DNA from 4 places in the Pseudoalteromonas sp. NS-SX12 genome. Region 1 is predicted to be linked to each of the others. Evidence: predicted binding sites of a transcription regulator. Region 1 holds the regulator's gene; each other region holds the start of a gene.
What was found. The regulator sigma-54, encoded in region 1, starts transcription at its own class of promoters, with help from an activator protein. The targets are predictions, from matches to a motif close to GTTGGCACGNNNNTNGNNT.
Positions count from the first base shown of each region.

Region 2: AC2IOM_RS07875 (DUF3192 domain-containing protein) is a predicted target of sigma-54. The motif match lies at 3,035-3,053, and genes of this name have one in related genera.
Region 3: AC2IOM_RS03865 (TorF family putative porin) is a predicted target of sigma-54. The motif match lies at 2,763-2,781, and genes of this name have one in related genera.
Region 4: AC2IOM_RS08740 (DUF2726 domain-containing protein) is a predicted target of sigma-54. The motif match lies at 2,360-2,378, and genes of this name have one in related genera.

Region 1 covers NZ_CM170634.1:1,174,706-1,182,095, reverse strand. Annotated here, with positions in the region: gene AC2IOM_RS05635 (calcium/sodium antiporter) at 1-320, shown strand, start outside; gene AC2IOM_RS05630 (KpsF/GutQ family sugar-phosphate isomerase) at 330-1,292, shown strand; gene kdsC (3-deoxy-manno-octulosonate-8-phosphatase KdsC) at 1,289-1,861, shown strand; gene lptC (LPS export ABC transporter periplasmic protein LptC) at 1,861-2,412, shown strand; gene lptA (lipopolysaccharide transport periplasmic protein LptA) at 2,414-2,932, shown strand; gene lptB (LPS export ABC transporter ATP-binding protein) at 2,929-3,654, shown strand; gene AC2IOM_RS05605 (RNA polymerase factor sigma-54) at 3,733-5,229, shown strand; gene hpf (ribosome hibernation promoting factor) at 5,252-5,539, shown strand; gene ptsN (PTS IIA-like nitrogen regulatory protein PtsN) at 5,541-5,996, shown strand; gene rapZ (RNase adapter RapZ) at 6,012-6,860, shown strand; gene AC2IOM_RS05585 (HPr family phosphocarrier protein) at 6,876-7,148, shown strand; gene mgtE (magnesium transporter) at 7,272-7,390, shown strand, end outside.
Region 2 covers NZ_CM170634.1:1,682,266-1,689,655, reverse strand. Annotated here, with positions in the region: gene AC2IOM_RS07885 (M17 family metallopeptidase) at 21-1,547, opposite strand; gene dinB (DNA polymerase IV) at 1,638-2,693, opposite strand; gene AC2IOM_RS07875 (DUF3192 domain-containing protein) at 3,100-3,465, shown strand; gene AC2IOM_RS07870 (LytR/AlgR family response regulator transcription factor) at 3,609-4,361, shown strand; gene AC2IOM_RS07865 (BlaI/MecI/CopY family transcriptional regulator) at 4,416-4,802, shown strand; gene AC2IOM_RS07860 (M56 family metallopeptidase) at 4,812-6,782, shown strand; gene nqrM ((Na+)-NQR maturation NqrM) at 6,820-7,032, opposite strand; gene AC2IOM_RS07850 (FAD:protein FMN transferase) at 7,205-7,390, opposite strand, start outside.
Region 3 covers NZ_CM170634.1:795,928-803,317, reverse strand. Annotated here, with positions in the region: gene AC2IOM_RS03875 (fumarylacetoacetate hydrolase family protein) at 8-661, shown strand; gene AC2IOM_RS03870 (aldo/keto reductase) at 776-1,654, shown strand; gene AC2IOM_RS03865 (TorF family putative porin) at 2,049-2,723, opposite strand; gene AC2IOM_RS03860 (hypothetical protein) at 2,919-4,085, opposite strand; gene AC2IOM_RS03855 (GNAT family N-acetyltransferase) at 4,191-5,228, opposite strand; gene AC2IOM_RS03850 (aminotransferase-like domain-containing protein) at 5,316-6,737, shown strand; gene AC2IOM_RS03845 (AsmA family protein) at 6,797-7,390, shown strand, end outside.
Region 4 covers NZ_CM170634.1:1,875,163-1,882,552, reverse strand. Annotated here, with positions in the region: gene AC2IOM_RS08750 (ATP-binding protein) at 1-292, opposite strand, end outside; gene AC2IOM_RS08745 (type 1 glutamine amidotransferase family protein) at 334-2,142, opposite strand; gene AC2IOM_RS08740 (DUF2726 domain-containing protein) at 2,426-3,019, shown strand; gene mtnN (5'-methylthioadenosine/S-adenosylhomocysteine nucleosidase) at 3,154-3,864, shown strand; gene AC2IOM_RS08730 (cobalamin biosynthesis protein) at 3,865-4,818, shown strand; gene AC2IOM_RS08725 (cobalamin-binding protein) at 4,796-5,626, shown strand; gene AC2IOM_RS08720 (methylated-DNA--[protein]-cysteine S-methyltransferase) at 5,627-6,130, opposite strand; gene tyrS (tyrosine--tRNA ligase) at 6,160-7,359, opposite strand.

The sequences.
Region 1 (7,390 bases):
GTACCAGCTTACCTGAACTTGCGGCGTGTGTTGCTGGCGTACTTAAAAATGAAGACGACTTAGCGCTAGGCAACATCATTGGCTCAAATATCTTTAACCTGTTAGCGGTATTGTCGCTTGCGGGCATTATTAATCCATCAAGCGTTGATCCTGCAGTATCGAGCCGCGATATCTTAATTATGTTAGGTGCAACAGCAGCCCTTATTGCAATGAGTTTGAGTATTCGCGGTTCACGCCGTATTAATCGTGTTGAAGGCGGTTTGTTGTTAGCTGCCTTTTTAGGATATCAATACCTTATTTTCTCAACAGTAAGCGCTTAAGGCAAAGTCATGAACTTTATTGCTCGCGGTAAACGCGTTTTAGAAATCGAAAAAAATGCCATTGAGCAACTCGCTCAATATATTAACGATGACTTTAGCAATGCGTGTCAGTTGATGTATGACTGCAAAGGCCGTGTTATTGTCATTGGTATGGGAAAATCGGGTCATATAGGTAATAAAATAGCAGCAACGCTAGCAAGCACTGGCACACCCGCTTTTTTTGTCCACCCAGGCGAAGCAAGTCACGGCGACTTAGGCATGATCACACAAGATGATGTGCTATTGATGATCTCTAATTCAGGTGAAACCGCAGAAGTGATTAACCTGATCCCCGTAATCAAGCGCATTGGTGCAAAAATCGTAGGCATGAGTGGCAAACAACACTCAACTCTTGCACAACAATCTAATGTGCATATTTGTATCGCTATTTCAGAAGAAGCCTGCCCTTTAGGACTAGCACCTACAGCAAGTACTACAGCAACCTTGGCGATGGGCGATGCGATTGCTGTTGCATTGCTTGAAGAAAAAGGTTTTACCGCCGATGATTTTGCTTTATCACACCCTGGCGGCAGTTTAGGTAAGCGCCTATTGTTAATGCTTAAAGACATTATGCATCAAGGCGAAGCATTACCTGTGGTAGCTGAAAACACAACGGTTAAAAACGCTCTGTTAGAAATGACAGCCAAAGGGCTTGGTATGACAGCGGTTGTCGACAATAACGGATTACTTTCAGGTATTTTTACCGATGGTGACCTGCGCCGGATTTTAGAACAACGCATTGATATTCACGCTACAGCTATTTCAGAAGTGATGACTAAACAGTGCACAACAGCAAATGAATCGATGCTTGCTGCTGAAGCCTTAAACATAATGGAACAAAAGAAAATAAACGGTTTGCTTGTAGTTGACCAGCAACAACAGCCAATTGGCGCACTTAATATGCAGGATTTACTTAAGGCAGGTGTTTTATGAGTTTAACTACATCACAGCAGCTTTTTAACGAATTATATGCACAAACCAGTGCTGACGTATTTGCAAAAGCAAGCAAAATTAAACTGTTAATTTGTGATATCGATGGCGTATTTTCTGATGGTCGCATTTACCTTGGTAATGATGGCGAAGAACTAAAAGCATTTCATACTAAAGATGGCTTTGGTATTAAGTCGCTTATCAATAGTGGCATACAGGTTGCGGTAATTACTGGGCGCAACTCAAAGATTGTGGAAAACCGTATGAAAAGCCTTACTGTTCAGCATATCTATCAAGGCCAAGAAGATAAAATAGTCGCTTTTAATAACTTAAAACACGCGCTATCACTTGATAACGAAAACATTGCTTATATTGGGGACGATAGCCCGGATTTACCCGTAATGGAATTAGTTGGCTTTGCCGTAGCAACCAATGATGCTCACCCTCTGGTAAAACGCATCGCTGATTATAAAACTACCATGGTAGGCGGTTTTGGCGCAGTAAGAGAACTGACCGATTTAATTATGCTGAGCCAAGACAAAACACTTAGCCACGCAGGTAGTAGCAGCTAATGTCGGCGCGTATTGCACTTACTATACTTTTCACCATTGCCATGGTTTGGCTTTGGTTGCCTTACTTCTTTACACCTAAAGAACCAAAGCCGATTGTTGAAAACGTTGCCAGTATTCCTGATTACATTGCAACCGACTTAAAGCAAACCAACTTTAATGAATCTGGTACTGTTAGCCATAAAGTGATGGCGCGAAAAATGTCGATGTATCAAGATTTAGGTTTTACCCACTTTGAAAAACCGCAATTTACTATTTTTTCAGAACAAGGTGTGTGGCAACTCACAGCCGATGAAGCCACGCTCTACAATAACGAAAAGCTCATTTTGGAACAAAACGTTATTGCCAAAAGTCTAACACCAAATATCATGCTCAATACAATTGAAGCGGCAAGCGTAGAATATTTAATTAATAGCAAACTAATGACTTCTCAATCCGAAGTAAAAATGACAGGTCCGGGACTTGAAATTAAAGGACAAGGCCTCAATGCTAATTTAGAAGAGCAAGTTATTAAGTTAATAAACCATACAAAGACCACTTATTATGACCAATAACATGACGAAATTACTGTCAATCGCTGGACTAGCCCTCACTTTGTGTATCACAAGTGGACACGCTACCGCTGAGCAGATCAAACTTAAGCACCCACTTGAGATTGACGCCGATGAGCAAGCTGCTCGCTTAAAAGAAAATGTCGGTATTTTTCGCCATAATGTACAAATTAAGCATGGCAATATGACCATCACCGCCGATTACCTTGAAGCACATAAACGAGCTGAGTTAGGAGATAACCAGCAATTACTTATTGCCAGTGGTGATCCGGTAAAATTTAGTGCTGAACAAGAAGATGGGTCAATCATTGTCGCAAGTGCTAAAAAAGTCACTTACGATGTGGCTAAATCATTATTTACAATGTCTGGTGGCGCCAAATTTCAACAAAATGGCGACATGATGTCAGCAGATACCATCATCTATGATCGCGCAGCTGAAACAGTGACGTCTAAAAAAGCTGAAAACTCAACTAACCAAGTAAAAACCATCATCAATACGCAAAATGAACAAGGCGGACAATGAGCACATTAATTGCCGAAAAGCTGGCTAAAAGTTACAAATCACGCCAAGTGGTAAAAAATGTTGGTTTAGAAGTGAAAGCTGGCAGTATTGTTGGTTTGCTGGGTCCTAACGGTGCCGGTAAAACCACGACGTTTTACATGATTGTTGGTTTAGTGCCGAGCGACAATGGCGTTATTCGTATTGACGATAATGACATTACATTGCAACCAATGCATAGTCGCGCCCGTTTAGGCATAGGCTATTTACCGCAAGAATCGTCGATTTTTAGAAAGCTTACTGTATATCAAAACATCATGGCGATTCTAGAAACACGCAAAGAACTTAATCGTGTGCAACGCGAAGAAGCGCTCGATGATTTATTAGAAGAATTTAACATTGGCCATATCCGAGATTCACAGGGTATGGCATTGTCGGGCGGTGAACGTCGTCGTGTGGAAATTGCGCGCGCATTAGCCGCAAACCCCAAATTTATCCTGTTAGATGAACCTTTTGCTGGTGTTGATCCTATTTCAGTGATAGATATAAAGAAAATAATTGAGCATTTGAAAAATCGCGGCATTGGCGTGTTAATAACAGACCACAACGTGCGTGAAACCTTAGATGTATGTGAAAAAGCCTACATTGTTTCTCACGGCGAATTAATCGCATCTGGCACGGCTGAAGACGTTTTAAACAACCAAAAAGTACGCGATGTATACCTAGGTGAACAATTCAGACTATAGTAATAGTTATAGGCCTTAAATTTGGAATTGAATTGTTAACTAGCGGCTTGAAATCGAAAGAAGGATTAGAATAACTACATGAAGCAATCTTTACAGCTTCGCCTTGGGCAGCAACTAACAATGACTCCACAATTGCAACAGGCTATTCGCTTGTTGCAACTGAGTACGTTAGATTTGCAGCAAGAAATTCAAGAAGCGCTTGATGCCAATCCTTTACTTGAAGAAGACATTGACTACAGTGACGATAAACAAAACAACGAAAGCACTGAGTCAAACAAAGACGAATCAATAAACGGCGATGATGTTGAAGCAGCGCCAAGCCAAAGTGAAATTGAATCAAGCGACGCACTTAGCAACGAGAATATTTCTGAAGATTTAGCTATGGATGTGTCGTGGGATGATTATATCAGCGCCGCACCAGTTTCTGTCAGTAACGCCCCAGCTCCTGACAACGATACTGTATATCAAGGCTCTACCAGCGAATCATTGCAAGATTACTTGATGTGGCAATTACGCTTAACGCCGTTCAGCGACACCGACGAGATGATCGCAACCACAATTGTTGAAGCGGTAGACGATTCAGGTTATTTAACACAAAGTAGCGAAGAAATTTTAGAAGCGGTACAGCAATCTGACGACCAAGAACAAATTGAACTAGACGAAGTTGAAGCTGTACTTAAACGCGTTCAACTCTTTGATCCTGTTGGTATTGCTGCACGTTCGTTACAAGAATGTTTATTGATCCAGCTCAATCAGTACGACAAAAATACCCCTTGGCTAAACGAAACAAAGAGCGTAATCTCAAACCATATGGAACTTTTGGGATTACGTGATTATCGTACAATAATGAAGAAGGCTAAACTCAAGGAGCCTGAGTTAAAAGAAGTCTTAACATTAATACATAGCCTTAATCCAAAACCAGCTGAAAGCATCATAAAAGAAGAGCCTGAATATGTGGTTCCCGATGTTTCAGTAAAGAAAATTAAAGGACGTTGGCGCGTTGATTTAAACAACGATAGCATGCCAAAGATCCGCGTGAATGAACAATATGCTGCGCTTACTCGCTCGATGAAATCAAGCACTGACAGCCAGTTTATTCGCAACCATTTGCAAGAAGCAAAATGGTTTATTAAAAGCTTAGAAAGTCGCAACGATACTTTATTAAAAGTAGCCAATTGCATTGTTGAACAACAACAGGCATTCTTTGAATATGGTGACGAAGCAATGAAACCTATGGTTTTAAACGACGTTGCCGAAATGGTCGAGATGCATGAGTCGACTATCTCGCGTGTAACAACGCAAAAATACATGCATACACCACGTGGCATTTATGAGCTTAAATACTTTTTTTCAAGCCACGTTAGCACGGAAAATGGGGGTGAGTGTTCATCTACCGCGATTCGAGCACTGATCAAAAAGCTAGTTGCGGCGGAAAATCCAGCTAAACCATTAAGTGATAGCAAGATTACCGACTTACTAGCAGAACAAGGAATTAAAGTGGCGCGACGCACTATCGCAAAATACCGTGAGTCGCTATCCATACCACCGTCTAATCAGCGCAAGAGCCTGATCTAGACCAAATAGAAGGAAAATGCTTATGCAATTAAACTTAACAGGTCGTCACGTAGAAATTACTGATTCTTTAAGAGACTATGTCACTAACAAATTTGCAAAACTAGAGAGGCATTTTGATCATATAAATAACGTGCACGTTATTCTAGATATTGAAAAACTATCACAAAAAGCAGAAGCTACTATGCATGTTAACGGTGGCGAATTGTTTGCCTCTACCGAGCATCAAGATATGTATGCAGCAATCGATGGCCTGGTCGACAAACTAGACCGCCAAGTAATTAAGCACAAAGAGAAACTTTCTCGCCACTAAAATGAAATTAACCGATATTATTGCTGAGGACTGCGCTAAAACCGCGGTCCTTTTTAATAGCAAAAAAAGACTGTTTGAATTTATTAGCGACCTTGCCCATCAGCAAGCCCCTGATATTACTTCTCAAGAGTTTCTTGAAGCCTTGCTGCAACGCGAAAAACTAGGTAGCACGGGTATTGGTAAAGGCCTCGCCATTCCTCATGGCCGCATTGATGGCCTACAAAATACCATTGGCTTTTTAATTGTAAATCAGTCACCTATTCCGTTTGATGCTATTGACGATAAAGACGTTGATATTTTTATCGTACTGCTCATACCAGAACAAAAGTGCCAGCAACATTTGCAGACTTTAGCCACCATCGCTGATAAACTAAAAGATAAGCAGTTTTGCCGTCAACTACGTCACGCTGAAAATAATCATCAGCTATATCAAATCATTAGTAGTGAGGCGAGTTAACTAAGGGAGATCTAAGTGCAACTTATTTTAGTCAGTGGTCGTTCTGGTTCAGGAAAAACAGTCGCTCTCAGAGTATTGGAAGATCTCGGGTACTATGTTGTTGACAATATTCCTGTTAATTTATTGCCTTCGTTGATCCGCTCAGTTTCAGATAAATACGACAAAATTGCAGTGAGTGTTGATGCTCGAAATATGACTAAAGAGCCAGAGGAAATAGAAGAAGTACTCGACTATTTACCTGGTTTTGCAACACCAACCTTATTTTACCTTGATAGCGATGACAGCACGCTAATTAAGCGCTTTTCAGAGACGCGCCGCTTGCATCCGTTATCACTGAATAATATCTCCCTTGAAGAAGCCATTGAAGCTGAGAAAAAGCTGCTCGATCCTATCGCCTCACAAGCGGATATTTTTATCGATACAACAGGCTTAAGTGTTCACCAACTTGCCGATAGCATACGAGAGAAGGTACTCGGTAAAAAATCAAATCAGTTAATTATCACGTTTGAGTCATTCGGTTATAAACACGGTATTCCAAAACATGCTGACTATGTTTTTGACGCCCGCTTTTTGCCAAACCCGCATTGGGAACCAGCACTTAAGCCGTTAACGGGGTTAGACCAACCGGTAATCGACTTCCTTTCTAGCCAGCCTGTGGTTCATAAATTTGCATGGCAAGTGCAAACCTTTATTGAAACTTGGTTACCGCATTTAGAGCGTAATAACCGTAGCTATTTAACCGTTGCAATTGGCTGTACTGGCGGCCAGCATCGTTCAGTTTATTTAGCACAAACACTGGCTGATAGCTTCGCCAAACACCATAAAAACGTAAAAGCCCACCATCGTGAGCAAGTAAACAAATAAGCATAAGCGACTATTATGTCAGTTGAAAAACGATTTTTAATCGAAAACAAGTTAGGGCTACATGCTCGCGCTGCAACCCAACTTGCAAAGCTCGCAATGGCATTTGATGCGAAAATTAGTTTATCCCAAGGCGGTAAAACGGCTGAAGCTGATAGTGTATTGGGTTTAATGCTGTTAGAAAGCTCGCAAGGTAAAGAGGTATTAGTGCGTTGTGAGGGTCCTGACCAAGATCAAGCGTTACTTGCCATAGGCGATTTAATTCAAGCTAAGTTTAACGAAGACGAATAAACAGCTAACTTAGTTAAAACATTTTTCTGCAATAATGCTACAATAAGTTAGACGTAAGTTAACTCTAATAAATCAAAGAGTTGCAATCATTCACTCCAACCTTCAATAAATAATAGGGTGAACATGCCAGAAGCACTAGAACAAGACTACTCACAAACACAACTACATGAGGTTACAAAAGCCCTAAGTAGCGGCATGTTTGTGCATGTTCGACGCATGTTAGCGCATATGCCACCGTGTGA
Region 2 (7,390 bases), 510 kb from region 1:
GTAGCTACTTGCACCTAAGATTATTTACAAAATGTAGCGTAAATACTTGCAAGTGATGCTGCTGTTGGTTTGCCGTGTTGCCAGTCGCCGCCCTCAACGCCACTACCAGCAATATCCACATGAATGTACGGAATTGGCAGCTCAGAGTTTGCGCCGTGTTTATCAAGGCCTGATGCCACAGCCAAAAATGCCATTGGGAACTGGTGACCACGGGCGGTAATTGCTGATGGCGCATTGTTACTCGACAATACATCGTCTGCTAACGTTTTAGGTGCGATAAAGCTATAGTCTTCGCGGCGTTCGCGCGATACTTCAGAGCCATCAGCCCATAAATCACCTTGCGTTGCGATATTGTGCGATAAGTTAAGCGCTCTTGATGCACCATTTTCAACAAGCGCAGTATAAGGTCCCATTGCTCGTGCAGCGTGTCCTGTTAATGTTGCAACGGTAAATACAACAGGGTTAACTTCACCCTTAGCGACATCTTTAATTTCACTTAATAGGTCGCCCATTGCCAAACGCCCTTCCGCATCAGTATTACCAATACGTACGCGTACGCCTTCACGGCTAGTGATAATTTCATCTGGTACAAAACAGTCAGAGCCGATTGAATTACGAACAACTGCTAAGTAGGCAACTACTTTAACCCCTTCAGGTTGATGCTCAGCAATACTCTTCATAAAGCCAGCAACTGATGCAGCGCCACCTTTATCACGGCTCATGCCCGCCATTGCACCACCTACTTTTAAGTCTGCACCACCTGTGTCGTAAACAAGGCCTTTACCAACAAATAATAGCGTACGTTCAATATCACCTTCAGGCACATATTCAAGCTTAACAACACGCGGGTGATGACGCTCTACCGCGTATGATGCACGGGCTACAGTGCTAAGCATTGGGTAATTTTTATCAATAAATTGAGTATCTGAAATCACCTCTACCGATACTGCGCTGTTGGTAAATAAGCTTTCACAGTATTCTGCAAATTTAGGAGGTGCCATACGCTCGGGTTCAGTACCGCAAAGGTCGCGCGCAGCGTACTGACCTTGTGCAATAGCATTTGCATAGTGGCTATCAAATTCGCCAATAACAGTAATAGATTGAATTGGTTCAATTGCTGCGCCGTGGAATTCACGTGCTTCTAGCGGTTGCCATAATGCTTGGCAAGCACCTAAATACGCTACAGTTGTTGCTTGCTGATAACGCTCATCTAATTGACCTAATACTAAAATTGCAGGGTTTGTTGCACCCGCTTGTTTTGCTTCTAGTACACCTTGTTTTGCCGCATCGAAAAAACGACGCACATCGTCATAGTCACGCTCTAAAGGGCCTGTTGGTGCAATCACTAAACGTTTTCCAGGTGCATTGTCATTCACCAACAATAATGCTTTTTGGCCTATGCGCTTATCGAATTGCGCAGTAGCCATTACACTATCGCGAAAATCATTTGGGAGTAATGCCAAGTCTGGCGAGATAATAATTAAACTATCAACATATTGAGGTAAATCTGAAATTGATGCCGCTTGCAGGGCCTTTGGTGAAGTCATTTTTGAACCTTACTGAACGAATAAATACGCGCAATGTTGTCGCGTAAGTTTAGAAAAGATGGCTTAAATATGAGGGCAAATTTATAAAAATCAAGATTCAAACATTGCAAGCTGCTCTTGTTCGTAGCTATTTTCAGACAAGCCAACACCTAAACCGAGTAATCTCACGCCTTTATTTCCGCCTCGTAAGTAGGCTTTTTCGATTAAACGCGTAAAAATATCATCATCTAAATGCGTGCAGCTGTAATCCGCGGTTGTTGAAACAAAATCGTTAAACTTAACTTTTACCGAAAGCTTAGACACTTTGTTTAACAACCCTTTACTTTGCAGCCTAGTATCAAGCTCATCTTTTAATTTTGGCAGCTCTGCTAAGCATTGTTCTAGCGATGTTTTATCATATTCGTAGGTATGCTCAACTGAAAGTGACTTTCTAATACGTGATGTATTTATCTTGCCAATCACCTCTCCATTACACTTTTTAAATAACTCTGCGCCCCAAGTGCCAAACTTTACCTGCATTTGATTTAAACCGAGGTTTAATACATCTTCACCAACAAACAAACCTGATGCATTCAATTTCTCTAAGGTAACTTTGCCTACACCAGGAATTTTTTTAAGGTTAAGCGCTTTAAGAAACCCTTGCACCCGATGAGGAGGGATCAAACAATAGCCATTTGGTTTGTTTTCATCACTGGCAATTTTCGCCACAAATTTAATGGGTGCGATTCCCGCCGACGCCGTTAAACCTGTTGTTTCAAAAATCTCATCACGAATCGCATTAGCGATAAGTGTTGCACTGCCTGAGTGCTGTGTGCAATCGGTTACATCTAAATAGGCTTCATCTAAAGAAAGCGGTTCGATTAGATCTGTGTATTTGGCGAAAATCTCTCTAATTTGATTAGACACTTCTTTGTATACTGCCATTCTGCCGGGAACAATCAGTAATTCTGGACACAGTTGCAGCGCTTTATAGTTAGACATTGCTGAGCGCACACCATATTGACGCGCAATATAGTTGGCGGTTGCCAACACACCACGACGGTGTTTACCGCCAATTGCGATTGGCTTACCTCTCAACTCTGGATTGTCTCGCATTTCGACTGCTGCATAAAAACAATCCATATCAATATGTATAAATTTTTTCAAAATCACAAAATACTGTTTATATATACAGTTTATTATGTATCAAACTTATTTGATTCAGCAAGTTTTTATTTTACGGCGTGTTAAGTTTTAAGATGCCTTTATCTGCATTCATTTTATTGATAAGAAAATGAATGCAGATAACAGCATAAGTAGAGTATTGAAGTTTTGTAAATATTCATTTAGGTACAATAAATATCCACAGAAAGCGACGATTAAACCACACCTTGAAAAAAGCGAATATACGGCGATGGCAACTAGTCAAAGTCACTAAAATTTCGTAAATATCACCAAAACCAGAAATTATAAAAATAATAACAAACTGATAAATAACAATTTAATTTTTTGGCACTATTTCTGCTAATAACTAGAAAATTATAATATTTGAAATATCATTCAAGGATCTTCTATGAAATACTTAGTTTTAGCATCAGCCCTCACATTGCCACTTTTAACAGGCTGTGTTGTTGCGGTAGGCGGCGAAGGCAAATCAGACTACTCATCTAGCTGGGAAAGAACCCATGAAAAAAACCGCAAAGCGATTGCCAATATGGAAATTGGAAAAGAGTATCAACACGTAATCAATAAACTTGGTACGCCAAACTTTTCTGAGCTAGTAAAACAAAACGATACTGAGTATCGTGTTCTTTACTACGCAACAAACTCTATTCATTCTGACGGTAAAACAACAAAAGATGAATGTACGCCGCTTGTGTTTAAAAATAATCAACTAACAGGCTGGGGCGAACACGCTCTTGAGCAGTTAAAAAATTAATATGTGTAAGGGCGAAATGTTTCGCCCTTCTCTTTAAAACCCCTTTAAATCAAACTATTTACATCCACTTACATTTATTCGTTGACTATTACGACAAGTTTCGTAATATTAATTACGAAAGGTATCGTAATTAGGTGGATAAAATGGATAGATACAATCTAGTCGTCGGTCACAACGACCCAACATTCTCAGAAATTCTGTCACAACAAATCGACAATTCACTTTTTGAGCTAACAAATGTTGAATCTTGTTTTGCCAAATTAATAGCAGCCTGTAAAAAAACCAGTGCCAAAGTACTTTTTGTACAAAATGAGCTTATTCAAGAACATGATTGGCCTACACTTCAATCATTAGCAGACTCAACTGAAATCATATTATTATCAAGTAATCGCGTTGATGCAGCTAAGGCATTTGAATGTGATTTATTTGATTTTATTTTAGAGCCTATGGTCAATTCTCGTTTAGGCAAAACATTAGATAAGCTAGCCAGAATGCTCGCGCCTGAGAAACAGCAATTTGAGTTGATGAGCTCACTGGTACAACGATTTTCGTCTAACCAATTAGATGACCAGCAAATCGTTTTAAAAGACGCCGGTAGAATAAAATTTTTAACACCTGATGAAATTTCTTGGGTTGGCGGCGCTGGAAACTACGTTGAATTGCACCTCAACCAAGATGAGCGAACGATTTTACATCGCCAAACATTATCTTCAATGGAACAGCAGCTATCGCCATTTGGCTTTATTCGCATTCATCGCTCTGCGATCATCAAAAAGCAAGCAATACGCGAAATCCGCCCTACCGATAACGGAGACTATATTGTTACCTTAAAAGACGGCGCTAATCTGAATTTATCCCGACGTTACAAGCAAAACATGCAAGGATTAATTGGTTGACAAATAAACTCTATCTCGTAGAGTAAATAACAATCTACGAAAAGCGACGTAATTATGAATAAGAATAAACGCGTACCAACAAGTGCAGAACTCAACATTCTTAATGTGCTGTGGCGTATTCAGCCTGCCACTGTTCGCACTTTGCATGAACATATCAGTGAAAGCCAAAAAATAGGCTACACCACTGTGCTTAAAATGTTACAAATCATGCACGAAAAAGGCCTTGTTACACGTGATGAGTCGACTCGTGCGCATGTCTACAGCGCGGCATATTCTGTGGAACACACCCAATCATCTTTACTGTCAGACATTGTTAACAAAGCTTTTGGTGGGTCACGTTTTGATCTGGTGATGCGCGCACTTGGCGACGAAAAAGCCAGTACTAAAGAAATTAATGAAATTCGTACTCTGTTAGATTCTCTCGAAAAAAATAATAAGTAAGCACACGTTATGGATATACTGCCCTCATTATTAGAAAGTAATACTCTCTATTTTATTTCTCTCACTCTATTACATTTTTTATGGCAAGGCTTAGTTATTGCAGGCCTACTTTTTTGTGTAAATAAACTTACCAGCAATAAGCACAGCCAATTCCGTTATATTTTCTCATTATTCTGTTTACTGCTTTGTGTTATTGCGCCAACCATTACGTTTTATATTCTGTCGCAACCTGACGAAGTAATTAATGTAAGCACACTTGCAATAAATGACGTTATTGCGTCATCAATGGCGCCTTCAGGTATATCTAACACTGCGCATCAGATTCAGTTAGCTGATTATACGCCGCTAGTTGCCGTGCTATGGATGACTGGCATTATTGTGTTAAGCATGCGCCTTACTTTACAAATGCTGCAAGTACATAAGCTTACAACAACCAATATTGTGCAGCCATCAGACAAGCTAGAGTTAATTTTCAACCAACTTAAAGAGCGTCTTTTTGTAACTAAACGCGCCCGCTTGGTTATATCATTAACAGCACACGTGCCTATGGCAATTGGCTGGATAAAGCCCGTGGTGTTGCTGCCTGCAAATTTGGCAAGCGGGTTATCAATCGCTCAACTAGAAATGCTAATGGCACACGAGCTTGCACATATCAAACGTTATGATTATTTAGTCAACCTAATACAAACATTTGTTGAGTTAGTATTATTCTTCCACCCAGCAGTTAAGTGGATTTCTAAACAAATTCGACAAGAACGTGAATATTGCTGTGATGATTTAGCAATCCACCACTGTGGCAACCAGTTAGTATATGCCAGAGCATTAGCCGAAGCAGAAGTGCTTAGGCACAACATTCCTGAGCTTGCAATGGCAGCAACAGGTGGTGACTTGTCATCACGTATCCATCGCGCCGTAGGTCAGCACAGCTGTGCGCCACGCTATGGGAACCAATGGCTCGCCGCACTCGCTGCGGCATTCGTTATTCCAAGCATATTTACCGCCTCTAAAGTTATTGCAATGACACAGACCGAGCCGGCGCCAGTTCTACCTGCTAACCAGCAACACGTTATGGTGCTGGACGCAAAGGTTGCAGAAAATAAAAAGCCTCAGCAACCTATTGCTCAGCAAAACAATAAAAATCAGAAAACCAACAAAGAACAACAAACCAGTAACCCGCTTGAAACAGCAGTTGCTAAAGTAAAAGAAAACGCTCAAGAAAAATCGCCGATTAACACTACTGCTACAGCTAAATCAACTGAGAAAGCTCATGCTCAGATTGTAAAAACTGTGAGCGACTTAAAGCCAAAGCCTAAACTAATTACAAAGCCAATATCGCGCGCAAAAACGCGTAACTCAAGCAAAACAAGCGTTACTGAAAAAAAGGGAAAAGAGACTGCTAAACAGCAAAAAATAGCAAGTAAACAGGCGGAGCAAAAAGCGAAGTCAGCGGTGGTTGCAAAAGTTCAAGCAGATAAGGCTGCTAAATCAACGAAAGTAAAAACTCAGCAAATTAGCAAGCGCAAAAGCAATCAATTAGCGGCTAAATCAAACCAACCTGTTAAAACACCATCGGTAGCAAAAACCGAACACGCGGAAAAGTTAACTACTGCGCCAGTACTAAAAAAACAGCCCGAAAAAACAAAAGTGGAATTAGAGCCAAAATTTACTAGTGCTAAGCTCATTCATTCAGTTATTCCTGAACACCCAAGAATGCCATCATCACGACAAAATCATGTGGATGTTGCCGTAACATTTACTATTGATGAGCAAGGTCATGTTAGAGATATAGAGTACAAGGATAATGTAAATAGCCGTTTCAAGCGCTCCATTGCACGCGCACTTAAAGAGTGGCGTTTTGAGCCTGCAATGAAGGGCAATAAAAAGGTTTCAACTAAGATGAGTAAAATCTTCGGTTTTAGTGACCCAGGCCAATACCTACGACCTGTTACAGGCAGCAGAATTGCTAACAGATATAGATAAGCAAAAGGCCATCAATTGATGGCCTTTTTTATAATGATTAAATGATGCGATCTTTATTCCAGCGACGTTCTTTTGCCAAACGCTGTTTACGTGCTTCACATGGGTCGTCGCAGTCACATACTTTATCTATGCCCATCGCACCTAAGCCACCACAGCTACTCGCCATTGATTTCTTTTGTACAATTACGCCCACAGCCATTGCTAGTGCAATAATAACGAGTAATCCAAAAGTAAGAAAAAATATAGACATAGTTGGCCCCTTAAAAAAGTGTCGCAATTATACGCGCTCAAGACAAAAAATGTAATATTGAATTGGCTAATACTTGACCCAAAGCAAGCCAAAATTCAAAACCGTCTCGCTCTCAAATATGCAAATTGAGCAACGTAAAACTCTTAGCTGCCCCGTAAAGCAAATAAATAACTTAAAGGTACGGCTTAAACGCGTTGCTGGCGTATGTTTCTAAACCTTTTGGCGTTTTACTAATGAGGTAAACGGCCAAGTTATGTTGCTCTGCATATTGTTTCGCTTGCTCTGTACCCATTACTGTTAACGCGGTCGCTAAACCGTCCGCTGTCATTGCTGACGCATGAAGCACTGTTACCGACAC
Region 3 (7,390 bases), 380 kb from region 1:
ATTTTAAATGACGTATTTATGGAATAACGGTGAGGCTATCGGGCTTCCTATTGGCAAAGCAGTGTGTGTGGGGCGCAATTATGTTGCTCATGCAGTAGAACTCGGTAATGAAGTACCTACAGAGCCGTTACTCTTTTTAAAACCAGCAAGCAGTATTGTAAATGCAGAAGGAAAAGTGGAGTTAGACCATAGCTTAGGTGAGCACCATTATGAAGCGGAGCTAATGTTGTTAATTGGTAAGCCGCTCAATAAGGGCAATCTTGCAGATTATAAGTCTTGTATTGCTGGTTTAGGTGTAGGGCTTGATCTTACGTTACGCGATGAGCAAGCAAAACTTAAAGCGAAAGGGCATCCGTGGGAGCGTGCAAAAGCTTACGATAATAGCTGTTTAGTGTCGCGCTTTGTACCGCTAGCAGAGGGTGATTTAACACATAGTGAATTTTCACTTTCGATTAATAATGAGCTTCGCCAATCTGGTGACATAAACTTGATGATATTCAAAATTGAGCAGCTGCTATCTGAAATTGTCAGGTTTTTCTCATTACAGCCGGGCGACATTGTTTTAACGGGCACGCCTGAAGGGGTAGGTAAGCTTAATATACAAGACAAGTTGAGTGTATCTCTTAATGGCGAAACGTTAGCAAATTGCACAATCGCTTAGAAAGCGGTTTTTATTTCATGCAAAAACATTATTTTTTCCTGAAAACGTATGTGAAGCAATGCGCTAAGTTTGGCCACACTTTACAATAAGCTTATCTAAATCAGGGGGAATCATATGCAAGAATTTAAATTACCGTCGTTTGTGGCTGGCTTTTGGCGTTTAGATGAGTGGCAACAGCGCGGGTCTTCTTTAGCGAAATTCATTGAGCAATTGCTTGCGCTTGGCATAGATACGGTTGACCATGCGGATATCTATGGTCAATACCAGTGTGAGAAACTCTTTGGTGAGGCATTAACGCCTCATTTAAGAGATCAGCTTAAGATTATTACTAAGTGTGGTATTAAACCTGCGTGGCCTGAAAATGGCTTTGCTGGCAAAACCGCACACTATGACTCAAGCAAAGCAAACATTATTGCCTCGACAGAACAATCACTGCGTAATTTCAAAACCGATCGCCTTGATATGTTATTGATTCACCGTCCAGATTATTTAATGCATGCGGATGAAGTTGCAGACGCCTTTTGTGAGCTAAAAGCGCAAGGTAAAGTGCTTAACTTTGGTGTATCTAATTTTACGGTTTCACAGTTTGAGTTATTGCAGTCGCGTTTAGACTTTAAGTTAGTAACCAATCAAATTGAAATGTCGCCGTTACATATGGGGGCACTCGATGATGGTACGCTTAACTTATGCCAACAGCATCAAATATCACCTATGCTCTGGTCGCCTCTTGCTGGTGGCGGATTATTCGCTGAAACAGAACAAGCACAGCGAGTTAGATCTGCATTACAAAGTGTTGCCGAAGAAACGGGGTTAGATAGTGTCGACCAAGCAGCTTACGCGTGGTTGTTAACGTTACCATGTCAACCGAGTGTAATCTTAGGTACTGGAAAGTTAGCTCGTATTCAATCGGCAGTTGCGGCGAGTAAAGTGCGTTTGAGTCGTGAGCAATGGTATCGCGTTTGGCAAGCATCAACCGGTCACAGTGTGCCATAACACTTAGCCTTGGATATTGTGTGCTGATTATTAGGGTCTGTCGACCTTTCAAGTTCGTTTTTGCAGCAGTTTGATTGGGTTTTATACAAGGCAGAGGCTGCGTGGCATAGTTATTCTATGTGAGTCAGCCGATAACACAGTAGAAACCCCAATCAAGCGCTGCCGAACGGTTCTTTTGAGCGCACTTTTCTCATTGTTGCTCGATATTCGCTTAGATTGCTAGGCCACACATCGAGCGCCGCGATAAAAACACGCTCAAAGAGAACAAAAATAGAACAGCAAAGATCAACAGACCCTAGTAGTCAGCATATTTTTACAAAATTAAATAAAGGTGCCGTCAAGCACCCTTAGTTGTAGCAAGTTGGAGTAATTTTAGTTTAAAGCTTCATAGAGCCTAAAGTTCAAAGTCCATGGCAAAGCCAACGTAGACTTTTAAATCGTCATCTGCATCTAAATCTGTTTGTGCAACACCAAAGGTAAAACCGCCTTTGGCAATGCTAACACCATAGTCAATATAGCTGTCGTCTTCGCCATACCACTCTGCAACGGTATCACCCATTGAATTACCAATGTGGAATGTCAGTTCGGTTTCATTTAAGACTTCAAAAGTTGCGTTTAGCTCGAGGTAAATCATATCTTCTTCTGAAGTAGCACCAGATTGCGCATTACTAAGGTAACTTACTTTACCTTCTAGCCAGTTCCAGCTTAGGGCACCATAAAGCTCACCAAAGTCGATTGAGTCGACCGCATCTGGGTATGCGTAATATACATAGCCCACGTCGTAACCAATCTCACCCATTTCGCCAGCAAAGCCTGCGTATAAATCGAGTTCATAACCTGGCTTATCACCACCAAAGTCCACATTTGATGCCCATGTGCCCGCATAAAACCCTGATTCATGGCTGTAATCGATACCACCAGATACTTGAGCGTTGTCGCTGGTTTGCGTTACACCACGCCATAAGTAGTTTGATGAAGCTGCAGCATTAGCGGTTACTTCTGCATAACTTGCTGCTGAGAAAAAGGCGATACTCGTAGCTGTGAGAGTTGTGAGTAATTGTTTTTTCATAATAATTCCTAAAATTGTAGCGCTGAGTTAACTATCCATTAACAAGGTTTGTGCCCAAATTAAAAAAATTAACGATATCAAAGTACTAGTAAGGAATTATGAATTTGGCAAGGTGTAGGAATTGAAATGCTGCACTATCTCGGTGCGTTAGAAACATAGAGGTGCACAAAAACTGCGCACCTTATTGAAAGAGGTTTAGCCAAATATGGTACGCATTAATGCGATAGTTTCATCAACACCACGACCTGCTGCAACTTCTTTCACAATTGAGTCGCGCATATTTTTAATATGTTGTGGCATATCTTCTGCTGCCAGAGCACGGTCAACCAATGCTTCTGCTGATTCTTTGCCACGTTTACGGCCACCCGATTTCTCTGAGCTTGCGCGTTTCGGTTTATGAAGTGCTTTGTAGTAATTCGAGTTTTCTTTGGCATCGTCACTGTAATAAGCAAACCAACACGGTACTAATGCCTTGTACTGCCAAAGCGCTTGTTCTACTTCAGCTTCTGGTGTTGCGGCTATAAACCAAGGTTGTTTATGAATTGCCATAACAATGTCGTGCCAATAACGGTCAAAATCTTGGTTGTTTAATCTTACAAGGCCAAACGCTTGGCATAAAATATCAAGGCTTGCTGCTGTTACTGGGGTGAAAAAGTCAGGTCGACGCATTGCAAGTAAACGTGTAGCTGGTGCAAGTGTGGCTTTTTCATTATCAACGGCTGCAAACGCAGCAATATAACCACGCACAAAGTCCATGTAGTTTTCTAACGTGATAGCGCCTTCAAGTGGAATATGATTAAGCGCTTCATTTAAGTCAGTACAGCTGGTGGCAATTACATTATGCAGTGCTTTAGCGGTTTTAGTTGATGCTAGCCATTCAACATCAAACTGGTAAATGCTTGGATCGTGTTTTGCGGTATGTTTACCAGCAAATGCCAGCTTGTCTTCTTCAATCATATCAACCAGCGAGGTTTCACGAATGCTTTCAATATGCTTAAGCAGTGCAAGTTGCTCATCTAGCACAATGCGCTCTTTGTTTTGTTGAATTGAATCAAATACAACAGGCCAAGGTGCAATACGTAGCGTTTTAATTTGGCTAATGCTAATACCAGCTTCGAGCTGTTGCTGGATTTTCTTTAAAATTGGCAGCTGGTTTGCTTCAAGTAGATCAAAATTAATGCGCTTGCTTACGACATCAATTAACTCATAACACCAGCCAGCAAAATCTTCGGGGTGGTTACTTACTTTTACGGCCATTAAGTTAAGGCTAACATCTGGAATGAGTTTTAAAATATTTTGGTAGATGTTTGCTTCCACTTCAGAAAGTGGCATTTTTGACGGCGACGTAAGCAATTTTTTCATAATAAGTAAGAGACCCCAATATAATATTAACAATGTCCGACAAAGCGTTACACTAAGCGGGCTGTGGATCATACTGAGATCTATCTTTGATGCAATATTGACTTCTTAAATTTCACGCCTGAGTAAACTAAAAACTTGAAGGTCATGGGTTTTATTTTTCCAAACACCTTTTTCACGCATCACACCATCCAAATGAAAACCAATCTTAGTGAACAGTTTAGTTGACGCTGTGTTTTCTGGTAGTACTTCTGCTTCAATTCGGTTTAATGAGGCGATATGAGTAAACATCCATTTTGTCATAGTAGCAATAGCATTCGATGCGAAACCTTGTTGCCAGAAATCAGGGTGGATCTCGATGCTAATTTTCGCTGTACGTGTGCAAAAATCATATTTGTAACCGCAGCTGCCAACAATTTGCTGGCGCGTGTTGCACTGTATTAACCAGCGATGTCCGTTACCTTGCCTGCGTATTAGCTCATCTTGCTCAATAAGCGTTTTGGCTTCCGCTAGGTCGCTCATAATTGGTAAATCGTAAAACTCACACACCTTAGAGTTAGAAAAAAGACGGAAAACGGCTTCGGCTTCTGCCTGTGTTTGTTGAACTAAGGTGAACTTGTCGGTTGTGATTTCAGGGAAGTTATCAATACTTAGATGAATAAGATGATGTCCCCACTTTTCATAACGTTTCTGCTCTACAAGACCAAGATTAGTGAGTATTTTATGTGAAGCAGTATTAGCAACATCTACTTCGCCAACAATATAAGAAAGGCCAAGCTGGTGAAATGCATATTCAAGTGCGGCGCGACTTGCTTCCATGCCCAAGCCTTTGCCCCAATATTCTGGCAGCATGCGGTAGCCGATATCAGGTGCATTTAACTCGGGTTCATATTTTAAGCCACAAAACCCAATAACTTGGTTGTTCTCTTTAAGGACCAAGGCAAAGCGCGCATAGCCAACCTCGTTATATTCTTTTAACCAAATATTGCGAATAATATTTTCGGCATCGTTTATGGTGTTTACCCAGCCAGCGTCTCCGGTATAACGGGTAACATCTTCATTACTGCTAAATTTGAATACGTGCTCAGCATCTTCAAGCGTAAATTCGCGCATTAATAAACGCGGTGTTTCAATAAGTGTATTCATATTTTCTCCTTATCTGTACTGGTAAAAACTTTAATGCCGATCAAAAATGCAATACAGATACAGTTGCAGAATATTTTTAGGGTACAGATGGCTGAGTTCAAATACCGTCAGTTATTTTCTTACTATCAACAGCTCATTAGTAATGGCGAATTGCTACCCGGCGATAAATTGCCTTCGGTTAGGGCATTGAGCAAGCGTCACGACGTTTCTATTAGCACGGCTACTAAGGTTCTGTCAGAGCTTGAAAAAGTGACACTTATACATGCAAAACCTAAATCGGGCTATTTTGTAACTGGCGAGAATAAATTTAAAGCGCATAGCTATGGCAGTGATGTAATTTATAAGCGTGACTTACATGCTTTACCACTGGCGCAATCGGTACAGTATTCGTTTAATGATGAATCTATTTTGCCGCTGTCCTGTACTGGCCCTTCGACCGTGCTAGATAATGAAACATTGCTTAACAAGTTGCATCGTAAAGTATTAACCCAACGACCTTATCGTTTAAAGCAAGATAATTTTGAAGCGGGTTTACCTGATTTGCGAAGTACGCTTGCGCAACATCTAAGTTGCAATGATTTTTCGTATGCCAGTAAAAATATCCTAATCACGCACGGGCGCAGCGATGCGCTGAGCCTGGCTATGATCTCTTTAGGGTTATTGCAAAAGCGGGTTGCTATTGAAGCACCATGCTCATTTTTCATAAACGCTAATATGGCGCAATTGCAAATCGACACTGTCGCTATTCCAATGCAAGCTAATTACGCCGATGAAATAGCTTTGCTCGATCAGGTGTATCAAGTCGAGCCTTTCAGTGCATATGTGTTTAATCCAAATTTTAATGACCCAACCGGGCGCTTGTTGCATGACCAAGACAAAAAGGCATTGGTCGCATGGGCGCAAGCACGTGATGTTGTGTTAATTGAATATGATCGTGGGGAGCTTTACTTTTCAGGAATGCGGCCTAAATCGATCATGCATTTTTTAACACCGCAAGATAAAACACCAGCAATTAGCATTGGCGATTTCTCTGATACGATAAGCTTTAGTTTCTCGCTTGGTTATATGGTTTGCCATCAATGTATTGAATTATGTCTTTTTACAAAGCATATCACGGTAGAAAAGCCTGATATGGCAAGCCAAATGATGCTAAACGAGATGATTAGGTCATTAGAATATCGAAAATTACTCACGCGGTTAAGAAAAGCAATGTGGCAGCAGTACACTGAAACCTTGTTTATTTTGCGGCCACTAGTGGGTTACATAGATATACCAACAATATCTGGGGGGCCTTGTTTATGGTTAAAGCTACCTTATAGCAAAAGTTCAGAAACGCTCTTTAAACGATTAATAAAACACAATGTGGCGATTGCGCCCGGCAAAATGTTTTTAACAAATGCAGAATTTGATAATTATTTTCGCATTACCTTTGCCTTGCCATGGCAGCCAAGAATGGTTCAAGGACTTAATACATTGGTTCAAGAAACCTTGCGATTTTTAGAGAGTTAGGTTTTAACTTTAACGCGCGTTAGCTATAGTAGCGTTAGATGTGATTTAAGGGACACACAATGAAAACTCTCGCAAAAGTTATTGGATTTCTACTACTTGGTTTAATCGCGTTAATTGTGGCTTTGCCATTTATTATTCCGGTCGATTTTATTTTTAAACAAGTTACGCAATCGGTTGAGCAAACAACAGGGCGCACGCTTGAGATTAAAGGCGACAAAAGCCTATCGGTATTCCCTGCGCTAAAACTAGAACTAAATGATGTGACATTTGCTAACTTTGAGCAGGGTTCAAAGCCGAATATGGCAGCTATGGAGCAGCTTGCGATTCACATTCCTTACCTGTCGGTTTTATCTGGTGATATTAAACTTGAAAAGTTTGTCATTAAAAATCCAGAAATACTGCTTGAGAAAATGCCTAATGGCGAAGTTAACTGGCAGCTAGTTAATGCGTCGGGTGCGACAGAACAAAACAAGGCACCTGAACAGCAAGGTAAAGCAAAAAGTTTACCCGAAGGCGTTGATATTCAATTAGGCGAAGTCGCGATTTATGGCGGTAGCTTCACATTTATCGATCATCAAAATAATACATCGCAAAAAGTAACAGACTTAGATTTAGCAATTCAATTACCTTCGCTTAAAAAGGACCTGAAAGTA
Region 4 (7,390 bases), 700 kb from region 1:
GCTTTTCTTGTTTGGTCGCACTTTCAATATAGTGATTGGAGGCGCTCAATTGATGGTTAATATCAAAGATAGAAATGATAAATAATGGCGCTAGAATTGCGGCAAATACCAACATGCCCACAACTTCCAACCAAGGCACTTCGCCTAACGAGATATAGTAATAAGTGCAGGCTACCGCTAACGCAATCAGTTGAATTAAAACAAAAATGACCGCCCCAGCTTTACCTGTGCCAAGGCGGTCAATTAATCGGTTAAGGGCGATTACCCAAAAGCTTGAAAGTGAGCTATTCATAATATGTAACTATAGTTCAAGTTATAGCTCACCACGTAAAGTTATAGGTTTGGTGAAACCGTCAGCTTATTTGCGACTTGCGAAAGCGAACATACTCTAAACTCGCCGCCACGTACTTTAGCTACGCCTAAGCGTGCCAATGCTGAACTGCTTTGTGCAATTGATAAACTAACGTCTTGCTCATTAATTCGGTCGTTGCCAAGTGCCTGCTTAGCACCTGTTTGACACATCATTTCGTTCAACTTAAAGAAGTTGTTGCGTGATAGCGCCTGTGCTGAAGTTACTTGTGGCTGAGACCCATTTAACTGAGTTGCATACTTCCAACTTGGGAACTCCACCGAAACGCCACCGCTGCGCATTGCAATATGATCACCATGTGTGAAGTAGTGACTTGTAAACTCGCGTACACCACCTTCATTATTTTCTCTGTTTACTTCAAACAACCACATACCGCCAGAGCCAATCACTTCTAGCTCAAGGTTATTGTCTTGATTGGTAACAACGACAGCTGTTTTATCATCTAAACCAAATATACGCTGATTATCACTGAATAGTGCTGCATGTAGGCCGCGTAATTGTTTACCTCGTTTCGATACTTGAGTGTCAACAATACCAAACGGTAGTAATGGTAGAATTGGTGATTCAACAACTGTAAAGTCACGTTCGCTTTCAAGTGCAATACAATCAGCACCTAAGCTACATGCGTCATGGCCAGATGCGAAAGACATAGGCACAATCGTATTAATTTCATTAACAGCGCCCGCCAAAATGCTAAGTGGTTTTCTAGCATTGGTGATCGCATTTACACTGCCGCCTTCAACCGCCACTAACACTTCATTTTTATTAAACATATCAATGATTTTCGTAAGCGATTCACTAGGTGCACCGGTTGGCGTGTAAAACGCGTGGTAACTTAATAGCGGGCTACCATCAGCAATATAAATCGCATCCATTCGCTTGATTGTGTCAATTAATGGCGACGACTTTTTACATTCGCTTACTTGCTGACGATATAAATCTGGGTAAAGTACTTCACGGCGAAAGCTCGCTAAACGCTTTATTTGGAATTCTTCTAGACTATCGCAAGACGACTTTTCATATTCTTTTGCCGTAATAGCCGTTTGCATTGCTGCATCAATTGGCAACCAAGTCGCTTCAAATCCAATTTGCTCGAACAATCCTAGGTAATAGTCAACGCGTGCATATGGGTCGCGATCTGTGCCTGTTACTACAGCAATACGCGGTTTGCGCTTAGGTCCTGAAATTTCAACACTTAAATCAAATAACTTTTGGTAAGCAAGTGTTGCCTCTAAGTTTGTGCTTTGCGCCCAGTTAACTTCGGTTTTTTTGCGTTTAGAGCGACTTTCAGCCTGCTTTTGCTCTAACAAATCGAACAAGTTGCGCTTTTCAAATTCGTACAAGCTCTGCCAAATATCACGACCCGAAACTGTTTCTGTGCCAACTTCAATTGATACACCACGCAGCGCTCTCACAAACTGGCGCTCAGTTAGTGTTTTGTTCTCAAACTTAGGTTTTACCGCTTTTAGAATATCAGCAACTTGTTTCTTTAACTCTTCTTGTTCAGTCCAAGCATACTCAGAAACCCGTAACAGTGCTTCATCGGTAATATCAAAAATTGCTTTTTGTTTTACATCATCGGAAAACGATTCTTTACCCTCTTTAGTACAGAAACGTTGATTTTCACTGGAACAAACCTTAAGGTCGTCTGAGAGCATAAGCAATGTGTTAGCCGAAACAGCCGCCACGGGTGTGAACGCAACAAAAGAAGTTGCGATTATTGAACTAACAAAAGTTTGTACGTTCTTACTAAACGTTTTTTTATTTGTCATTTTAAACAAGCAAAGTCGAGCGAAGCGCATAAGTAACACCATTTATTGTTATTTTATTGCGTCAATCTAGATACCGAACAGAGCGAGTCGGCAAACCCCAAATTCGAATGAGCACAACGGAATCTTGAATTTTACCCAGTATCTGCGCGAGTAACAAGTAGTAGCGCTGTTAAGCCAACAAAATTCCCATAAAACCTATTAGACGTAGTAATAAAGTTTTGGCACTTTTATTGCTTAATTCATTTTGAAAAAGTTTGCGTCAAAGTTTTGATTTGGAGTATCTATGGAACTTGTTTCGTTATTAATTCTAGTGTTAGTGGTTATGGCGGCGTTTGTTGCGTCAAAATTTACCCATTCGGGAAATCCTTACCCGTTTACACAAAAAAAATCGTTATTTACTCAGGTAGAAACGGCGTTTTTAAATTTGCTGGAAAAAGCGATTGGCTCTGACTACAAAATTGTAAGTCGCGTTAGGTTGGTTGATATTTTAGATTTTCAACCGGGCACCGATGACAAGTCACGTCGCAGTGCACTTGCTAAAGCGCAAAATAAACAGCTTGATTACGTATTATTGGATAAGGAAAGCTTGAAGATTGTTGCAGCAATCGACTTAGTCAATAATGCTAGTAAAAATGGTCACAAAGCGAAAAAAGACTGGTTTGTAAATGGCGCGTTAGAATCTGCCGGTGTACCGCTTATTCGCATAAAAGTTAAAACAGGTTACAAGCCACAGGAAGTAAGACAGGCCATTTTATTTAAATTGGGTAAACAAGTAACCAATTCTAAACCACCTATTCGAAAAGCAACCAGTAAACCTACGGCAGTGTTGTCTCCGTCACAGGTTAAGTCGCAGTCAACGGCTCTGGCACAAGTTTAATTTTTTACAGCGTGTTGTTCTTTCCGTCCTAACAACCCGCATATTGCGGGTTTTATTTTGTCTGTGAATTTATTAGTAACCTAGCTATAATTCCGCCATATTTTATTTATTCCCTATAAATAGGCGTAACCATTATGAAAATCGGTATTATTGGCGCAATGGAGCCAGAAGTAGCTATTTTAAAAGCTGCGATTGAAAACACTAAAATTACTGAGCGCGGTAGCTTCACGTTTTACCAAGGTCAACTTGCTGATCAAGACGTTATTTTAGTTCAATCTGGTATTGGTAAAGTGGCTTCGGCACTCGCTACTACGCTAATGATTGAGTTGTTCGCACCAGATTGCATTATCAACACTGGTTCTGCAGGTGGTTTTGAGCAAAGCCTGAACGTTGGCGATGTGGTTATTTCAAGTGAAGTGCGTCATCACGATGTTGATGTTACTGCTTTTGGTTATGAAATGGGTCAAGTACCACAAATGCCACCAGCGTTTATTGCACATAAAACACTTGTAGAAAATGCTGAGAAAGCGATTGCTGAAATGTCGAAAGGCATTAAAACAATGGTTGGCCAAATTTGTACCGGTGATTCATTTATGTGTGATCCTGTGCGCATTGACAAAACACGCGAACAATTTCCAAATATGTTAGCGGTTGAAATGGAAGGTGCAGCAATTGCACAAGTATGTCATCAGCTAAATACACCATTTGTAGTGATTCGCTCGCTGTCAGATATTGCTGGTAAAGAATCACCAGAATCATTCGAGTCTTATTTAGTGAAAGCATCAGAAAACTCATCAGAGATGGTGATTGCACTGTTAAAGAATCTAAAGCAGGTCTCGCTGTAAGTGGCATTTGAGCTGCCATTTTTTTCAACCGGCGCATGGCAAACAATATTGCTTGCGCTGGTTAGCTCACTATTAGTTATCCCCTCGCAATATCACCCCACTCCGCTTTTTCGCCTACTGATAAGCAAAATGGCTGGGCGTATTTATGATGCAAACGCATCGAATGTGTACGCGTCCTTTTCTTCCTTATTACTAAGTTGTTTAATTGTGGGCTGCGTCGCAATCTTGGCGATTGGCATCACAAGCTTTGCACAATACCCCGTTGCGTTTGAGTTGTTAATCTTATTTTTACTGATCAACAATCCTTACAGTAACGCTAAATTAAAACGCGCAGCATGGCTATTAACACAACAACAAAAGCCCGTGGTACGTGATATTTTAAGCCAGTTTTTACGTCGTGATAGTAACAACTTATCAGAGTCTGGATTAATAAAGGCAATCATTGAACACCAAAGTTTAAGCTATTTTCGCCACTTTTTTTTGCCGCTTATTCTTTATTACTGCTTGGGTTTTAACGCGGCACTTATTTATTGCCTATTTTTACATTGTGCCAATGTATTTTCTAAAACTGCGCCACCAGATAGCCAGTTCAGTAACGCAACCAACGCCATTATTTATTACTTAGAATTTTTACCGATTAGGCTTTTTTGCTTGCCTTTACTGCTTAAACCTAAAACCCAAGGTTTTCATTACTTAGCGCTATTTGTAGATAATGGTTATCAAAAAAACTCGTGTTTTTTGCTTGCTTGTCTTAGTGGATATCTTGGCGTACAACTTGGTGGTCCTGCTTTTTACTCTGGTAAGCGCTACAGCAAAACACGCATCGGACCTAAAACACTGCCACAGCAAAAAGCAATTAAACAAGCGAAAAACGCACTGATGTTTGCCAGTGCATTTTGGCTTTGCCTTATTCTTTTCTTGGAAATTATTTATGCCGCGACTAACCATCTCTAAGCTTATATTTGTTTTTACTTTATTGTTAAGCTTACCGCTTTCAGCGACGCCTAAACGCATTGCATCACTTGCCCCCCATTTAACTGAGTGGACATACTCGCTAGGATTAGGTGAAAATATTGTCGCCGTAAGCAGTTACAGTGATTTTCCTGAAGATGCAAAAAAGCACCCAGAAATAGCCGATGCTAATGGTATTAACTTAGCCAAATTAGTTGAGTTAAACCCAGATCTTGTACTGGTCTGGCGCTCTAACGCTAAACTTGGCCAAATTGAGAAAATGAAAAAGCTGGGTTTAAATGTGTTTATTTCCAACCCACATACTTTAGAAGATATAGAAAACGAAGTACTTGCGCTGGGCGAAACATTAAACGCCAAAAACAAAGCTATTGACTACACATCACAATTTAAGCATGAGATTAACGAGTTAAAAACGCGCTATCAAAAAGAAAAGCCTGCCACTGCATTTTTTCAACTCTGGCATACACCGATTATGACAGCCAATAAACATACTTTGGTTAATCAAATTTTTGACATCTGCGGCCTAAGCAATGTATTTGCCGACAGCTCGGTTAATTACCCAACCGTTAATAAAGAGCAGGTCATGTTAAAACAGCCAGAATTTATTGTGATTTCAGAAATGGATGAAGACAACACACAAGCAAAAATTTGGCGTGATATGAATTCAATTCCAGCGGTTAAAAAAGGTCAAATAATAAAACTCAACCCTGATCACTTACACCGCTACACCAATCGAGTGCTTATTGCCGCAAATGAGTTATGCGAAAAGGTCAGCGCCTTTCAAAACTAACTAACCCCCCTCAATTTCGAGTAATCGCTTTTTCGCGGCTAAACCACCTGCGTAACCCGTTAGCTTGCCATTGCTGCCAATAATACGGTGGCATGGCACAATTATCGAAACTGCGTTAGCACCATTGGCATTCGCAACTGCGCGCACGGCACTTGGCATATTAAGCTTTGTTGCCAATTCACCGTAGCTTTGCGTTTGACCATAGCCTATTGTTTGTAACCCTTGCCAAACTAACTTTTGAAAGTAAGTGCCCACCAACTTTAAAGGGATTGAAAATTGTGTTAATTCGCCTGCAAAGTAAGCTTCTAGTTGATTTATAACCTGCTGGTTAAAATCACTGTTTGCGCAAACAAACTCTGCGCTTAACCCTTTCGCTAAGCGACTATCAACAGTACTGCGGGCTTTTCGCTCTTGCCAGTCACACAAACATAATTGCTCATCAATCGAGCCTATTAGTAATTTGCCTACAGGGCTTAAATATTCGGTCGTTAGTATTTTAGACATATAAAAAAGCCCACTTTCGTGGGCTCTCATTAATTAACAGTTACTTTAGCGAACTTACGCTTACCAACTTGGTAAACTTCCGTTGTGCCAGCTTCAATCAACATTTTGCTGTCTGAAACTTTTTCTTTCGCGTTAATCTTTACCGCACCTTGCTTGATCATGCGAATTGCTTCAGATGTACTTGCCACAAGGCCAACTTCTTTTAGTAAGCTTGCAATGGTTAGTTCGCCATCTACAGTGATCGTTACTTCTGGAATATCATCCGGCAACGCATTCTTTTGGAAACGCTTAATGAAATCTTGGTGCGCACCTTCAGCTGCTTCTTCTGAATGGAAGCGTGCAATCATCTCTTTCGCGAATTCAATTTTGATATCACGTGGATTTGTGCCATTTGCTACCTTTTCTTTCAGTGCATCAATTTCTTCAATGCTTAATGCGCTAAGTAGCTCGTAGTAACGCCACATTAGATCATCTGAAATCGACATTACTTTACCAAACATATCGTTTGGTTCATCAGTAATACCAATATAGTTACCTAATGACTTAGACATCTTTTGAACGCCGTCAGTACCTTCAAGTAAAGGCATCATTAATACGGTTTGTGGTTTTTGACCTTCGTCTTTTTGTAGCTCACGACCCATTAGCAAGTTAAAACGCTGATCGGTACCACCGAGTTCAACATCTGCTTCTAGTGCAACTGAATCCCAACCTTGTACCAATGGGTATAGGAACTCGTGAATAGCAATTGACTGACCACCTGCATAACGCTTTTTGAAATCGTCACGCTCTAACATACGCGCAACCGTTTGACGCGCAGCTAGTTTGATCATACCTGCTGCACCTAGGTTCTCCATCCACTGTGAGTTGAATGCAACCGTAGTTTTCGCAGGGTCTAAAATTTTAAATACTTGCTCTTTGTATGTTTCAGCATTAGCAAGTACATCGTCACGAGTAAGTGGCTTACGCGTTACATTTTTACCTGTAGGGTCACCAATCATGCCCGTGAAATCACCAATCAAAAAGATAACTTCGTGACCTAAGTCTTGGAAAGTTTTCATTTTATTGATTAACACAGTATGGCCTAAGTGAAGATCCGGTGCCGTTGGATCGAAGCCTGCTTTAATTTTTAATTTTTTACCTGACTTTAATTTTTCAACTAACTCATCTTCTATCAGGATCTCTTCAGCGCCACGCTTTATTTCTGCTAACGCTGCTTGGATATCAGCCATGTATTTCTCCATTCGAAAAAGCACGTTGTCG